4 regions of the Bacillus sp. JK62 genome follow, and region 2 is predicted to be linked to each of the others. Evidence: riboswitches for the same ligand, from Rfam matches in the RefSeq annotation. Region 2 holds a riboswitch; each other region holds the start of a gene.
What was found. Region 2 has a riboswitch for S-adenosylmethionine ahead of mtnK (S-methyl-5-thioribose kinase). Riboswitches for the same ligand answer to the same signal wherever they lie in the genome.
Positions count from the first base shown of each region.

Region 1: it holds a riboswitch for S-adenosylmethionine, as region 2 does, so the genes downstream of both, ACWJJ4_RS11110 (methionine biosynthesis PLP-dependent protein) here and mtnK (S-methyl-5-thioribose kinase) in region 2, are expected to answer to the same signal.
Region 3: it holds a riboswitch for S-adenosylmethionine, as region 2 does, so the genes downstream of both, ACWJJ4_RS14625 (2-hydroxyacid dehydrogenase) here and mtnK (S-methyl-5-thioribose kinase) in region 2, are expected to answer to the same signal.
Region 4: it holds a riboswitch for S-adenosylmethionine, as region 2 does, so the genes downstream of both, ACWJJ4_RS16310 (phosphoadenylyl-sulfate reductase) here and mtnK (S-methyl-5-thioribose kinase) in region 2, are expected to answer to the same signal.

Region 1 covers NZ_JBSJQA010000003.1:292,556-296,767, forward strand. The annotation lists gene ACWJJ4_RS11100 (YjcG family protein) at 1-372, opposite strand, end outside; gene ACWJJ4_RS11105 (esterase family protein) at 398-1,120, opposite strand; SAM riboswitch class I at 1,295-1,420, shown strand; gene ACWJJ4_RS11110 (methionine biosynthesis PLP-dependent protein) at 1,489-2,610, shown strand; gene metC (cystathionine beta-lyase) at 2,603-3,778, shown strand; tRNA gene ACWJJ4_RS11120 (tRNA-Val) at 3,916-3,988, shown strand.
Region 2 covers NZ_JBSJQA010000004.1:143,866-148,077, reverse strand. The annotation lists gene mtnW (2,3-diketo-5-methylthiopentyl-1-phosphate enolase) at 1-3, opposite strand, end outside; SAM riboswitch class I at 84-183, opposite strand; gene ACWJJ4_RS11930 (pyridoxal phosphate-dependent aminotransferase) at 244-1,416, opposite strand; gene ACWJJ4_RS11925 (carbon-nitrogen family hydrolase) at 1,509-2,288, shown strand; SAM riboswitch class I at 2,380-2,535, shown strand; gene mtnK (S-methyl-5-thioribose kinase) at 2,646-3,830, shown strand; gene mtnA (S-methyl-5-thioribose-1-phosphate isomerase) at 3,837-4,212, shown strand, end outside.
Region 3 covers NZ_JBSJQA010000006.1:150,296-154,507, reverse strand. The annotation lists gene ACWJJ4_RS14630 (FGGY-family carbohydrate kinase) at 1-1,175, opposite strand, end outside; gene ACWJJ4_RS14625 (2-hydroxyacid dehydrogenase) at 1,168-2,184, opposite strand; SAM riboswitch class I at 2,306-2,398, opposite strand; gene ACWJJ4_RS14620 (molybdopterin oxidoreductase family protein) at 2,545-4,212, shown strand, end outside.
Region 4 covers NZ_JBSJQA010000006.1:609,159-613,370, reverse strand. The annotation lists gene ACWJJ4_RS16325 (dihydroorotate dehydrogenase) at 1-283, shown strand, start outside; gene pyrF (orotidine-5'-phosphate decarboxylase) at 252-971, shown strand; gene pyrE (orotate phosphoribosyltransferase) at 968-1,600, shown strand; SAM riboswitch class I at 1,702-1,806, shown strand; gene ACWJJ4_RS16310 (phosphoadenylyl-sulfate reductase) at 1,933-2,634, shown strand; gene ACWJJ4_RS16305 (inorganic phosphate transporter) at 2,647-3,711, shown strand; gene sat (sulfate adenylyltransferase) at 3,760-4,212, shown strand, end outside.

The DNA.
Region 1 (4,212 bases), on a different contig from region 2:
TGACGACAGCTTCTGGCCGACCGTGACATGCGGAACGAAGCTGTATTCCGGCTCGCCGGATAATGCTCCTGAGTAGCATTTCTCACTCAGAGATTTTAATTCCTCCGTCGGCTCTGCTTTCATATATATCACATTATTCACAGGAGAAAACGAGCTGTATTTTGTGATTTTCAGAACGAGCGGATGCGACTCTTTCGCCGTCTGTCTCAGCTGTGATACGACCTGCTCGATTTCCTGTTCTGTCGCTTCAAACGGATCTCTTACCGTCAGATGCGGCGGAATGAGCGCGTAGCTCGGGTCGTAGCGTTTCCGGTACGAATTGGCGAGATCCTGTAATTTTTTTGATGGAAATAAAACAATACCGTATTTCATGAAAGTTCCCTCCTTAAATGAATGGTTACAGCATTTTTTTCAGCGCCGGCGTGATGAGCGGCTGCCAGTATGTCCATTTATGATCCCCGTCAAAGGTTTCATACGTGTATTCGGACTGTTTGCTTTCCAGCAGCTGTTTGAGCTCTTCGTTCGGCGCGGTGAAATCAAGCACCTGGCCGTCCGTCGTGTGGACGGCGGTTTCTTTTTCTCCGATTTGATGATAAACGGAAATCTGTTTGAGATCCTCCGACTGCCGGACGGCATCCAGCACGTGCCCGTCAACATACGGAGACTGCATGATGACGTTTCCAAACATGTTCGGATAGTCAATCGCCGTCATGAGCGAGACGGTTCCGCCGAGGGAATCCCCGATCATGGTGCGGCCGTATCCGACTTGATAAGTGGGGTATTCTTTGTCGATAAAAGGAACGAGCTCATTTGCGATAAACCGTTTATATGAGGCGAACTTAGAGCCTTCGGGATGGTATGTGTTTCTTCGCTCCCGCACATTTTTATATGGGACGCCGATAATGATGCAGCGGTCAATTTCCCCTTTTGACATGAGCTCTTCCGCCTGCCGCCCGATCCTTCCTAATCTGAAATAATCATGGCCGTCCTGGGCGATGACCGTATGATATTTATACAGAGGGGAGTAAGTGTTGGGCAGGTAGACCAAAACGGTCATTTCTTCTTTAAGCTCATGAGAGAAAAGTTTTTTCTCATGAATGATTCCGGTTTTCGGTGCCACTTCGCATTCCTCCAGGCCGCTTCTTGTCTTGATGGTTTTTCCCTATTGTACCATGAATTATTAGAAATTTCTTTCTTCAGATGCACTTCTTGCGAGAGTTCAGAAAATTAAAAAGTTGTTGAAATCCATTTTATAGTGCGTTAATATAGAACAATCAGAAAATACAAAACAATATTCTTATCACGAGAGGTGGAGGGACTGGCCCTTTGAAACCTCAGCAACCGGTTTGCTTTGCCGCGGGAAGGCAAAGTGCCAAGGTGCTAAATCCAGCAAGCGATTCACATGCTTGGAAGATAAGAGGAAGAGAAAAGCTCCTTCTTCTTATGAAGAGGGAGCTTTTTTATTTTTGAAAAGGATGGTGCTTACTGATGACGCAGCATGTTGAAACAAAATTAGCCCAAATTGGAAATAGAAGCGAAGAAGCAACAGGAACGGTCAGTCCGCCGATTTATCTGTCCACCGCTTACCGCCATAGAGGAATAGGAGAATCTACAGGTTTTGATTACGTGCGCACGAAAAACCCGACACGCCAGCTCGTCGAAGACGCTATCGCCGTGTTGGAAAACGGTGCGAGAGGCTTTGCTTTCAGCTCGGGAATGGCAGCCATTCAAACGATTATGGCTTTATTTAAAAGCGGGGATGAATTGATTGTATCCTCCGATTTATACGGAGGCACATACCGTTTGTTTGAAAATGAATGGAGAAAATACGGCTTAAGCTTTATTTACGATGATTTCAGCGATGAAGACTGTTTACGCTCCAAATTAACGGAAAACACGAAAGCGGTATTTGTTGAAACGCCTACAAACCCGTTAATGCAGGAGGCGGACATTGAAAAAATCGCCCGGATTACGAAAGAAGCCGGCCTGCTTTTAATTGTGGATAATACGTTTTATACTCCGGTGCTCCAGCGCCCGCTTGAACTGGGAGCGGACATCGTCATTCACAGCGCCACAAAATATTTAGCCGGGCACAATGATCTCCTTGCCGGTCTGGCTGTCGTTAAGGATGAAGAGCTCGGCGACATCATGTTTAATCACCAAAATGCGATCGGCGCCGTTCTCCCGCCGTTTGATTCGTGGCTTTTAATGAGAGGGATGAAAACACTCGGACTCAGAATGCGCCGTCATGAAGAAAACGCCCGTGAACTTGCAGAATTTTTAGAACAGGAAGAGGAAATCGCCGACGTGTTATATCCCGGAAAAGGCGGAATGCTGTCTTTCCGGCTGCAAAAAGAAGAATGGGTCAATCCGTTTTTAAAGGCGCTGAAAACGATTTGTTTCGCAGAAAGTCTCGGCGGGGTGGAAAGCTTTATTACATACCCCGCGACACAGACGCACATGGACATTCCGGAAGACATCCGTATCGCAAACGGCGTCTGCAACCGCCTGCTGCGTTTTTCAGTGGGCATTGAACATGCAGAAGATTTGAAGCGGGATGTAAAGCAGGCATTACAGCAAGTAAAAGAGGGGGCCGTGTCATATGAGTAATCACAATTGGACGTTGGAAACCCAGCTCGTGCACAATCCATTTAAAACAGACGGAGCCACCGGAGCCGTCAGCGTGCCGATCCAGCATGCTTCGACATTCCATCAGTCTTCATTTGAAGAATTCGGGACATATGATTACAGCCGCTCCGGCACACCGACAAGAACAGCGCTTGAAGAAACGATCGCAGGTCTTGAAGGCGGAACGAGAGGTTTTGCTTTCAGCTCCGGTATGGCGGCGATTTCGACGGCATTTCTGCTCTTATCCCAAGGCGACCATGTTCTCGTCACGGAGGATGTGTACGGCGGAACATTCCGCATGGTGACTGAGGTTCTGTCCCGTTTCGGAATCGAACATACCTTTGTCGATATGACGGACACAGAAGCGGTCGCCCGCGCCATCCGTCCGAACACGAAAGCCATTTATATGGAAACACCGTCAAACCCGACGCTCGGCATCACGGATATTAAGGGCGTCGTCAAACTGGCAAAGGATCACGGCTGTCTGACATACCTTGACAATACATTCATGACGCCTGCTCTGCAGCGTCCGCTTGATCTCGGTGTAGATATCGTGCTTCACAGCGCGACGAAATTTTTAAGCGGCCACAGTGACGTGCTGTCAGGCCTTGCCGCCGTAAAAGATGAAGAGCTCGGCAATCAGCTGTATAAGCTGCAAAACTCGTTTGGAGCGGTGCTCGGTGTTCAGGACTGCTGGCTCGTATTGAGAGGCTTAAAAACATTGCAGGTCAGACTGGAAAAAGCGAGCCGGACGGCTGAACGGCTGGCTGCCTATTTTGACGGGCATCCCGCCATCAAAAACGTTTACTATCCCGGCCTTGCCGGACACCCGGGAGCCGATACCCATAAACGTCAAGCGAGCGGAGCGGGCGCCGTCCTGTCCTTTGAATTGGAAAGCAAAGAAGCCGTCAAAAAGCTGGTCGAAAACGTATCGCTTCCGGTATTTGCCGTCAGCCTCGGCGCTGTCGAGTCCATTCTCTCATACCCTGCAGCCATGTCGCATGCCGCCATGCCGAAAGCAGAGAGGGAGAAACGCGGCATCACAGACGGCCTTCTGCGCCTGAGCGTCGGAGTCGAAAACGCCGAAGATTTAGAACGGGACTTCGAACAGGCATTGAAAAAAATAACCCCCGCCCAAGTGAGATCATAAACGAAAAGGGCGCCGTCAATTTTGCGACGCGCCCTTTTTTATTTTAGATAAAAAAAGTGTTGACGAATGAGAAATCAGGATATATAATTATAAATGTCAGAGAGACAACAACATACCCAGCAACACATACATATCATGATTCCGTAGCTCAGCTGGGAGAGCGCTACCTTGACAGGGTAGAGGTCGCTGGTTCGAGCCCAGTCGGAATCATACACTGCGGTTAGAGGCGTTATATCAACGTTTCTAGCCGTTTTTTATTGTGTTGACTTAGTCGTATTAAGGCGCAGGGTAGCGGTTTTTATTTCGGTGACTTAACCGAAATGGAGGCGGTAATATGTCCGCAAATAGAACAGAAAACGCGTCAAAAAGGAACGTACTTTACGGAAGACTACGCGCAATCTCGATGTGCTTTTCTACGGACTGAAGAAAGTCTA
Region 2 (4,212 bases):
CATGCGTGAACGCCTCTCTTTCTTTCACAAAACATAAAAAACCTCTTCCGTATGAGCAGAAAGAGGCTTCGTGTTATGTCCGAATCTTATCTCTCAGCTCCTGCTGCAAGAATTAGCACCGTGCTTTATCAGTCGGTTGCCGGGCTTCATCGGGCTCGTCCCTCTGCCTGCTCTTGATAAGAATAATGATTTTATAAAGTATTTTGAATTATCGCATTGTTATCCTGATATGTCAATGCTTTTTCAGGTGAAAAGATTCAGTTTCCCGATCCGTTCCGCAGCTTCTTTAAGTCTTTCTTCACTTGTCAGAAGACCGACTCTTATATAGCCTTCCCCCCATTTTCCGAACCCGTTTCCGGCAGCGACGGCGACATCCGCTTTCTCGAGCAGCAGATCTGAAAACGACTGTGACGTATAACCGTCGGGCACAGGGAGCCATGCAAAAAAGGAGCCCGCCGGAGCCGTCACATCCCAGCCGATACCGCGGCAGGCTTTAATCCATGCATTGCGTCTTGATTCATATCTGTCATTTTGCGCTGCGACGCATGCCTGATCCGCTAAAAGAGCGGCTGCCGCCGCCTGCTGCGCCGCGGGAAACAGGCTGACAAACATATGATCCTGATAAAGGTTGATCGCTTCGATAACAGAAGCGTTTCCGACGGCAAATCCGACCCGCCAGCCCGCCATATTATACGTTTTGGACAAGGTATAGATTTCGATTCCCGTCTCTTTTGCGCCTTCCGTCTGTAAAAAGCTCAGCGGTTTATGCCCGTCAAAACCGACGGCTCCGTACGCGAAATCATGAACGACACAAATGCCGTTTTGTTCCGCAAAACCGACCGTCTCCTCAAAAAACGCCTCAGTCGCCACAGCGCCGGTCGGATTATTCGGATAATTGAGATACAGCATCTTCGCCTCGCTCCGCACCTTTTCAGGAATTACGCTGTAATCAGGGAGAAACCCTCTTTCTTCCGTCAGCGGCATCATTTCCATTTTCGCTTTCGCAAGGGCGACGCCCGACCAGTAATCAGGATATCCGGGATCAGGCACCAGAATGGTATCTCCCGGGTTTAAAAGACATTGCGGAAGCTCAACAAGTCCCGCCTTGCCTCCGAACAGCACGGCGACTTCCGTTTCCGGATCAAGCGTGACCCCGTACTCCCTTTCATAAAATGCAGCGGCTGCTTTTTTGAAGCTGTAAGCGCCCCGGAATGAGGAGTATTTATGATTTTCCGGCCTTTCGACGGCACGCTTCATTTCTTCAACGATATGCTGAGGCGTCGGCTGATCAGGGTTTCCCTGCCCTAAATTGATGACGTCTCTGCCTTCTTTCAGCTTTTGATTCACTTTTTGCACCAATGATGCGAAAAATTGTTCCGGCAGCTGTTTGAGTACATCTGAGATTTCAAAGTTCATATTTTTCACCTTCTAAAAATGTCTTGAAATGATAGTCCATCATCATATATGGTTAAATAAAAAAAGTAAAGAGAAACTTGAGGTGTTAAAAAATGAAATGGACCGTTTCCTGTTTGCAATTTGATATTTCATACGGAAATCCTTCAGAAAATTTTAAAAAAGCAGAATCTTTGATTGAGCAAGAAAGCCGCCATGCGGATGTAATCGTGCTTCCTGAGTTGTGGACGACCGGCTATGATCTCACACGGCTAGACCAGCTGGCGGATGAAAACGGCAAAGTTTCGAAACAGTGGCTTAAAGAAACGGCAAAAACATACAACGTACACCTCGTTGCCGGATCTTTTGCGGTCAAAGAAGGCGAAGATGTCTATAACACCATGTACATCGCCGATAACAGCGGACAGATCGTGAAGCGGTATCAGAAAGCCCATCTGTTTCAGCTGATGGATGAACACCTTTACTTGTCAGCAGGAAACAGCGACGGTTCCTTTGAGCTTGACGGTGTCAAGTGCGCCGGGCTGATCTGCTATGATATCCGTTTCCCCGAATGGATCAGAAAGCATACGTCCCAGGGCGCGAATGTCCTGTTTATCTCTGCGGAATGGCCTCTGCCCCGCCTTGATCATTGGCGAAGCCTGCTTATCGCCAGAGCAATTGAAAACCAATGTTTTGTCGCAGCCTCTAACTGCACGGGGTCCAATCCCGATAATGAATTTGCCGGCCACAGCCTGATTATTGACCCGTGGGGCCGGATTTTAGCCGAAGGAGACCGGACGGAAGGCTCAGTCCGGGCGGAAATTGATGTGTCAGAAAGCGCGGCCGTCCGCGGAACCATTCCGGTTTTCCAAGACTTGCGGCGTGATTTATATTAATTTTCAAAAAAACGTTGACAAGAATATCCGGCACCTGCTAATATTTTCATCAACTGATTAATCCGAATTGTGATACAAATCAATATATTTTCTCTTATCGAGAGTTGGGCGAGGGAATTGGCCTTTTGACCCCAACAGCAACCGACCGTAATTCCATTGTGAAATGGGGCGCGTACATTTTGCGCCGAGACGATTGTCTCATAAGGCACGGTGCTAATTCCATCAGATGTTATCTGAGAGATAAGAGGCGGACTGCACTGTTTCAGCCTCCTTCTCTTTCAGAGAAGGAGGCTTTTTTTTCGGGCGTATTCTCCGTCACGATCTCTTACTACCACTACATAATTGGAGGGTAAATCCATGTCAGCAACTAAAACAAGTCTTTATGAACAATTAACAGAAAGCTCCGCCGCCGCGTTAGCTGTCAAGCTCGGCTTATTCCAAAGCAAAAGCACTCTGACATGCCGTGAAATCGGCGACGGCAATTTAAATTACGTCTTCCATGTTTACGATAAAGAAAACCAAAAAGGACTGATTATCAAACAGGCGATTCCTTACGCGAAAGTCGTCGGTGAAAGCTGGCCGCTTACAATTGATCGGGCGAGAATCGAAAGCAGCGCCCTCATCCGCCAGGGCGAACACGTGCCGCACCTCGTTCCGGCCGTTTACTATTCCGATACTGAAATGGCCGTCACGGTAATGGAAGACCTCTCACATTTGCAGATTTCAAGAAAAGGGCTGCTGGAAGGGCAGCATTATCCGAACTTATCGGTTCATATCGGTGAATTTTTAGGGAAAACGCTTTTTTACTCATCCGATTATGCGCTCGATGCGAAAGTAAAGCAGCAGCTCGCAAAGCAGTTTACAAATCCTGAGCTTTGCAATATTACAGAAAGGCTTGTGTTTACAGAACCGTTTCTCGACCATGAGACAAACGATTTTGAAGAGGAGCTGCGCCCATACGCAGAAAAAGTTTGGAACAATTCCCGGCTGAAAGAAGGCGCTGACGAATTGAAAGCCATCTTTCTGAATTCCGCGGAAACATTGGTTCACGGCGATCTGCACACGGGAAGCATCTTCGCCGATGAACTTGAAACAAAGGTGATTGATCCCGAGTTTGCTTTCTTCGGACCGATCGGGTTTGATATCGGCCAATTTATCGCCAATCTGCTGTTAAACGCCCTCAGCCGCGACGGTGACGACAGACAGCCGTTATATGACCATACTGCCGCCGTATGGGATACATTTGTGAAAACATTCAGTGAAGCATGGGAGAAAGACTGCCTGCCTTCCCGCAGACACCTGCTGGAAGACACACTGAAAAACGCGTTTGAAGAAGCGGTCGGTTTTGCGGGATGCGAATTGATCCGGCGCACGATCGGACTCGCCCATGTGGCTGACTTAGATGAAATCACTCCGTTTGACAAACGAATCGAACGGAAGAAGCTGGCGCTTGAGATCGGCGCCTATTATATCGAAAACAGAAAAGAACTGAAGCATATCACCGAGGTTCTGGACCAATTTAAGCTCCGTGTAAAGGAATGATGCAGCATGACCAATGAATTTGCCATCCCCCGTTCTGTGGAATGGAAAGAAACCTACATCCGCATTTTAAATCAGCAAAAGCTTCCCGACGTCACTGAGTATGTGGAACTTGAAACAAAGGAAGATGTATTCGACGCGATTGTCACGCTGAAAGTAAGGGGCGCCCCTGCCATCGGTATAACCGCGGCATTCGGACTCGCGCTCTCCGCCAAGTCATTTGAAGCCCGCGACCTTTCAGATTTCCGACGTCAGTTCGCGGATGTCAAAGCGTATTTAAACAGTTCGAGGCCCACTGCCGTCAACCTCGCGTGGGCGCTTGACAGACTGACGGATTCCATCAGGGATGCGATTTCAATCAATGAAGCGAAGACAACACTCGTTC
Region 3 (4,212 bases), on a different contig from region 2:
GAAGCCGCCTCTGTTAACGCCTCATAGTTCCATTTGATTGAAAAAGCGATTTCCAGCAGTGCGGCTTTAACAAAATGGGCTCTGCTTAAGTTTTGGGACAGCGGAGCGTCAAATATAAATCCGCCTTTTGCCAGTGCGTTTTTCTCAGGCGATAAATAGGAGCCTAACGCAGATATACAAGCATGATCATGTTTCGGCAGACTTGCGATTTCCCGTTCCATGACGCTGTAGGATTCATTCGGATAAAAAATGGATTTTAATTTTTGATAATTGAGTCCTGTTACACCCGGATTCGTTTCAAGAAGCCATTGACCTTCTTCTGTATGGCAATTCAGCCATGCATTCTCTAAACTTTCGGTTCCGGTCTCCGCTGTTATCTTTGTAATCGGCGTCGTTGTGCCGGATACGATGACGATATCTCCCGGCTTTGCATCTGCACTTTTGATGGCAAGCTGTGTGTCTCCCCCGCCTGCAATCACAGGCACTCTTTCAGAAAGACCGAGCACCGCCGCTTTCTTAAACGTTAACATTCCGACAACCGTCCCAGATCGGACGAGTGAAGGAAGAATGGCAGAAGGCACACCGAAGATGTTGCATAATTTCTCTGACCACGCCTTTTTCCTTACGTCAAACAGCAGTGTTTCAGCAGCCTGTGACGGTTCATAGCTTAAAATTCCGCTCAGCTCAAATGTCACCCAGTCACTGATGCTTGTGATGCACTTCACTTCTTTCCATAAAGACGGCTGTCTGGCTTTTAATCCGACAAATTTCATGGCGGAAAATAAAGCGCTCGGAAGACGTCCGGTTTGCTGATGCACTTCTTCTTCTGCCTCAATCCCGCCTTCCCATTCACGCCCTCTGTTATCAATGTTGGGCAGACCGAGAAATGCCTTTTTATCTTTATTGATCAAAACGATTCCCTGCCTCTGGCTTGTTGAGGTGATTCCGATTAATGTAATATGAGGGCTCTTGGCAATAGCCTTTCTTGCCATAGCGCTGATTTGCGTCCATAACCCTTCCGGTGAGAAATATCGTCCGTCCGGATAAAGCGGATCCGTCACATATTCGATGTCTTCCCTTTCAAGCGCGGTCACTTCGCCGCCGGCAGTCACGACCGCGACTCGCGCATTCCCAGTCCCGATGTCAAATACAAGGTAGCCTTTTTGTTCAGCCATTACAGCCTCCTCCTTCCGTTTCAAGTTCTCTTTTGTTATAAAGTTCACGTATTGTATAGGTTTGATCTTGTTTCCATTTGAAAAGCGCTTCATTTAAAATCTTCACATGATGATCTTCCACTTCAAATGTTGCGCCCGCTAAATGGGGAGTCGCTAACACATTCGGCAAAGAGATCAATTCATAATCAGAAGATTCAGGCGGTTCATGATAAAACACGTCAAGGATCGCTCCCTTAATCCGCCGTTCTTTCAGCACCCGCAGCAGCTCTTCCCTGTCTGTAACCGCCGCTCTTGACGTATTGACAAAAACAGCTTCCTGTTTCATCAATTGAAAGTGCCGGGCGCCGATAAGGCCGATGGTTTCTTCTGTGCGCGGCAAGTGAACGGAAACAATATCACTTTCAGAAAATACCCGTTCAATCGTCGTTTTTTCATACTCCCGGTTTTCATGACGGACAAATGGATCATAGTAAAGCACTTTGCAATCAAAAGCGGCCAATAGCCGGGCGATTCTCTGTCCGACAGCGCCGAAACCGATAAGGCCGACTGTTTTCCCCGTCAGCTCATTTCCTCTGAATTTGACGTAAGCCTGCAAATAATCACCATTCCACTTCCCGTCCTTCAGCCACTGATGGGAAGAATACGTATGACGCAAAAATGAAATCACATTTCCGATAAACATTTCAGCAACGGCCTGGGCATTGCGGGCCGGTGTAAAGAAAACGGGGATTTTTCTTTTAGTCGCCGCCGCAATATCCACATTAGACGGCATTCCTCTGCAGACACCGATAAAAGCGGAATCCGGCAATATGTCAATAACACGCTCAGACACCTCATCAAGTTCGGTAATAAGCCCCGACGCGTTTGTCTCTTGAATCATTCGGATCAATTCATCTTCCCGATAGGCCCGGCCGTGCTTCTTCCACGGCCGGTGCACAGTCCGGCCGAACAGCTCAGTCAGCTCCTTCAGCCCCTCGTCGTGATATGGCGCGGTAATTAAAACCGTCATGGTACAAAACATCCTTTTCACATAAATTTTTCCATAAAAAAATCTCTTTCCTCAAAGAAGGAAAGAGATTCATATACCGTCTTTATCCGCTTGAAGCGCACAAATATGTATAGACCATTCTTTCCTATCTTTCAAGCATACGCTTGCTGGAATTGGCACAATAAATGTTGCCGAGGTTTCATAGGGCCAGTCCCTCCACCTCTCTGGATAGAAAATAAAATGATGAAATTGTCAGGCTGTTTAAAAGAATAAACTCATCATAGAAAAGTCTTTCCATGATGTCAACACTTTTTTCTGAATTGACGTTCGATTTTGAAATGTTATAATGCTTACAATATAAACAAAGAGGAGAAATGGGCTATGAATTCTGCTGCAACACAGCCGAACGGGGTCTTTAAGTCGGTGTGCTCCCTAGACTGTCCCGATCAATGCGGCTTGCTTGTGACAAAAAAAGACGGAAAAATCGTTAACATTCAGGGAGACCCCGATCACCCGGTCACATCAGGGAATATTTGCAACAAAGTCAGACACATGGCTGAGCGTATTTATGATGAGAAGCGCGTAACCGTTCCGTTAAAACGGATCGGTAAAAAAGGTGAAGCCGCGTTTGCGCCTATTTCCTGGGAGGAAGCGATCAATACGATCAGTTCGCGCTGGAAAGAGCTTATTGCCGAAGAAGGAGCGGAAAGCATTCTTCCGTACAGCTTTTACGGCAATATGGGAAAACTGGCGGCAGAGGGAATGGACCGCCGTTTTTTCCATCGTCTCGGAGCGAGTCATCTCGAACGGACGATCTGCAGCAAAGCCGGATCTGAAGGCTATAACTATACAATGGGTGAAGGAGCGGGTACTGATCCGGAGGAGACCATACATGCAAAGCTCTTTATTTTTTGGGGGATCAATGCCGTCAGCACGAATATGCACCAAATCATGATTGCTCAAAAAGCCCGGAAAAAAGGGGCTAAAATTGTCGTTATCGATGTACATAAGAATCAAACCGGCCGGCTTGCCGATTGGTTTATTCCCATTCGCCCCGGCACAGATGCCGCACTCGCCCTCGGTATCATGCATGTCTTATTCGACGAAAACCTTCACGATGAAGCATTTCTCACAGAATACACCGAAGGCAGTGAAGAATTAAAAGCGCATGTTAAACACTATGATCCGGAAACGGTTTCTGCTATTACAGGCGTTAAAGCCGACGATATCAGACGCCTTGCGAGAATGTACGGGGAAACCTCCCCTTCCCTTATCAGGATTGGAAACGGCATTCAGCACCATGACAATGGCGGAATGATCGTCCGCACCGTCGCCTGCCTTCCGGCTGTTACAGGACAGTGGCTCAACACCGGAGGAGGCGCAATCAAGCACAACAGCGCGGTATTAAACTATAACAGACAAGCGCTCCAGCGGCCTGATCTGCTTTACGGCCGGAAGCCGCGATCATTTAATATGAACAGGCTCGGAAGCGTTCTTTTAGAAACAAAACCGCCCGTGCGCTCCCTGTTTATTTACGGTACGAATCCCGCAGTGGTTGCGCCGGAAGCGAATAAAGTCAGAAAAGGCCTGCTGCGGGAGGATTTATTTACAGTCGTTCACGATTTATTTTTAACGGAAACCGCCAAATATGCGGATATCGTGCTCCCTGCTTCATCCGCTTTTGAAAACACGGATTTTTACACGTCTTACTGGCATCATTTTATTCAGCTGCAAAAACCGGTGATCGAACCCTACGGGGACAGCAAATCGAATACGGAAGTGTTCCGTCTGCTTGCCGGAGCAATGGGATTTACCGAGCAGGAGCTTCAGGATTCCGATGAAGAATTAATCAGACAGGCGCTGGACTTTCCCGACAATCCGTATATCGAGGATATTGATTACGAAGCGCTCTCACGCCATTCCTTCATGAAAGCCAAACGGAAAAAACCGCTTTTTCCGGGAAAGCTCAAGACACCGAGCGGAAGAATTGAATTATATTCGGAAAAGATGAAACAGGACGGTTATCCGGCGCTGCCGACACACATCCCT
Region 4 (4,212 bases), on a different contig from region 2:
CAAACCGGTCGCCATCCGGATGGTATACGAAGTCAGCCAGGCCGTTCAAATTCCGATTATCGGGATGGGCGGCGTTCAGACCGCAGAGGATGCATTAGAATTTCTTCTTGCGGGAGCGAGTGCGGTTGCCGTCGGCACGGCAAACTTCGTCAATCCGTTCGTCTGCCCGGAAATCATAGAACAGCTCCCCCGTGTGCTGCGCCAACACGGCTTTCAATCTGTAAGTGAATGCATCGGAAGGAGCTGGAAACATGAAAAACAACCTGCCCATCATCGCGCTTGATTTTGCATCAGGGGAAGAGACTTTAACGTTTTTAGACTTGTTTGAAAAGGAAAGGCTTTTTGTCAAAACGGGGATGGAACTTTTTTATCAGGAAGGCCCCGCCATCATTCACCAATTAAAAGAACGGAACTGTGATATATTTTTAGATTTAAAGCTTCATGATATCCCGACTACGGTCAATAAAGCGATGAAGCGGCTGGCCCGCCTCGGCGTTGATCTCGTCAATGTGCATGCGGCAGGGGGCGCACGCATGATGCGCGCGGCCCTTGAGGGGCTTGAAGAAGGCACGCCGGCAGGCAGAAAACGTCCGTCTTTAATCGCGGTGACTCAGCTGACCAGCACTTCAGAGCAGGTGGCGAAGGAAGAGCTTCTGCTGCAAAAGCCGCTGTTAGAAACGGTTGTGCACTACGGCAAAATGGCGGAAGAGTGCGGGCTGGACGGAGTGGTATGTTCGGTCCATGAAACAAAAGCCATTTATGAAGCGGTCCGGCCTTCATTTCTGACAGTCACGCCGGGCATCCGCACGGCCAGTGACGCAGCTGACGATCAAGTCCGGACGGCGACTCCGTCATTTGCGAAAGAAAACGGTTCGTCAGCCATCGTCGTGGGCCGCTCAATTACAAAAGCGGAAAACCCCGTTAAAGCATATGAAGCAATTAAACTGGAATGGGAGGGCGTTCGCCGATGAAACAGGCTATCGCAAAACATCTATTACACATTGAAGCTGTCTTTTTACGTCCGAATGAGCCGTTTACGTGGGCGAGCGGCATTTTATCACCGATCTATTGTGACAACCGTCTGACATTGTCGTATCCAAAAGTGAGAAATGATGTGGCGGACGGGCTCGGCAAACTGCTGAAGGAGCATTTCCCCGAGGCGGAGATGATCGCGGGCACTGCAACGGCGGGCATTCCGCATGCTGTGCTTCTCGCAGACCGTACAGGCGCGCCGATGTGCTACGTCAGAAGCAAACCGAAAGTGCACGGCAAAGGAAATCAAATAGAAGGCGCCATTAAGAAAGGACAAAAAACAGTCGTGATTGAAGACTTGATTTCTACCGGAGGCAGCGTGCTTGAAGCTGCGGCGGCCCTTCAAAGAGAGGGCGCGGAAGTCCTCGGCGTCATTTCCATTTTTACATACGGACTGCCGAAAGCAAAAGAAGCCTTTAAAAAAGCGGGTCTTCCTTATTACTCGTTAACCGATTATGACACGCTGATTGAAGTCGCGCTTGAAAACGGAACGATTCATTCAGCTGACATTGAAAAACTGAAATCATGGAAACTGAATCCCGAGTCAAAAGATTGGTTTAAAAAATAATGACAATAAAAACAGGCCTCAGGGCCTGTTTTATTATTCCTATCAAAAAACTCGGGTTGACTTCTGTTAGAATTGTGCTAAAATTTAGTACAAATCTAAAAAGCTTATCAAGAGCGGCTGAGGGACTGGACCGATGACGCCCGGCAACCTGCGTGTATTGCAAGGTGCCGCATCCAGAAAAATGCACAGCATTTTGAAGATAAGGGCTATACCGGGTCACTGTCTTTCATTCCGCTGGATTGAAAGTTTTTTATATAAAAAAAGATTGAGGGATAAGACAACCGGCAGAGAACAACAGCTGTTTGATTGTCTCCGGGAGGAGGAAAGAAAAAATGCTAACGTATGACACATGGGAAGAGCCGGCGATTACATTTCCGGAAGACGATTCCTATAAAGGCGCGCTGTCCGTTTTAAAATGGGCATACGGCCACTACGGAGACCAGCTTGTTTACGCGTGCAGCTTCGGGATTGAGGGCATCGTCCTGATCGATTTAATTTCTAAAGTAAAGAAAGACGCGGAAATCGTGTTTCTCGATACGGGTCTTCACTTTAAAGAAACATATGAAACGATCGAAAAAGTGAAAGAACGTTACCCGGGGCTGAACATTATCCTGAAAAAGCCCAGCCTTACTCTTGAGGAACAGGCCGAGGCTCACGGAGATAAACTGTGGGAAAGAGAACCGAACCAGTGCTGCTACATCAGAAAAATTCTGCCGTTAAGAGAAGCACTCGCAGGGCATCCGGCATGGCTGTCCGGCCTTCGCCGGGATCAAGGGCCGAGCCGGGCGAATACGAATTTCCTGAATAAAGACGACAAGTTTCAATCGATTAAAGTATGCCCGCTGATCCATTGGACATGGAAAGACATCTGGAGATATACTTCCAAGCATGAGCTGGATTACAATATCCTCCATGATCAGGGGTATCCGAGCATCGGCTGTGAACCGTGCACTTCACCTGCGTTTACCGCGGAAGATTTGCGGAGCGGCAGATGGAACGGCATGGCGAAAACCGAATGCGGACTGCATGAATAAAGGAGCTGCCCGATGGAATTAGCCGCTATTTTATTCTGCCTGTTTTTTGCCATGAATATCGGAGCCAGCGGAGCCGCGGCATCAATGGGAGTCGCTTACGGGTCCGGCGCCGTTAAAAAGAAAACGTATGCGCTGATCATCTGCGCGGCCGGAGTCCTGTCAGGGGCGGTTATCGGCGGCGGTGAAGTCGTTAAGACGATCAGCGGCGGAATCATTCCCGAACAAACCATTACGCTCACCATTGTCTGCATTATAATCGGAGCGGCGGCGCTATCGTTATTCACGGCGAATGTGCTCGGCATTCCGCTGTCGACGAGTGAGGTCACTGTCGGGGCGATTGTCGGTGTCGGCGTCGCGTACAAAGTATTGTTTTTACAGCATCTTTTGGTCATCGTGATTTTTTGGGTGCTCGTACCGTTCGTCGCGTTCTGTTTCACCTTTCTCGTATCGAAGGTATTCAGTTCTCTGAATATTCGAGTCATTTCGAAACGGAAACAGAAGATTTTAGGGATTGTGCTGCTTTTTGCGGGGTTTTGGGAAGCTTTTTCAGCCGGAATGAACAATGTCGCAAATGCGGTGGGCCCTTTGGTGGCTGCGGGCGTACTCAGCGTGTCAAAAGGAACGCTGTACGGAGGCATCTTTGTCGCTCTCGGCGCTCTGCTTTTAGGACGTAAAGTGCTTGAAACCAACGGGAAAAAGATTACGAGATTTTCAGCCGGAGAAGGCATACTGCTTTCAGGAACCGGCGCGGGGCTTGTCATTATCAGTTCCGTCTTCGGTCTGCCGGTCCCATTGGCGCAAGTCACATCATCATCAATTATCGGTATCGGAATGGCCAAAAACGGGCCGAACGTTTTTCATAAAGAAGTCGTGAAAACGATGCTCAAAGTTTGGGTCGTTTCGCCGTTTTTGTCACTGTCGATTTCGTATCTGCTTGTCTCCCTGCTGTTAAAAGGAGATTACTATTCCATCTTTATGATGGCCAGCGTGCTTTTGGCAGCTGGCGGAGCCGCCAGTCTGATGAAAGCCATCCGAAAAGAGAAACGCTCTGTCCATGAACAAGGCGGGGGCATTTAACTATTAATCTGAGTTTATTTATCTGTTAACTGGGAGGAATCATGTATTATGAGTTTAGCACCGCACGGAGGAACATTAATTAATCGGGTGAATGAGCAGTATGATCTTACATCCGTCCACAAAGAAATTGAGCTTGATTTGATTTCGTTCGCTGATTTAGAGCTGATCGGGATCGGGGGGTACAGCCCGATTGAAGGATTTTTCACAGAAAAAGATTACGTATCAGTCGTTGAAAATATGCGTCTGGCATCAGGGGTTGTCTGGTCCCTGCCGATCACGCTTCCGGTCGATTCAGAAAAAGCGGCTGAGCTTGCCGTCGGCGACACGGTGAAACTGACTTACGGCGGAGAAACATACGGCGTCGTCGACATCGAAGATATTTATACGCCGGATAAACAAAAAGAAGCCGTTCACGTATATAAAACCGATGATGCCGCGCATCCGGGCGTGAAAAAATTATTTTCACGCGGCGATACGTATGTCGGCGGGCCGATCACATTA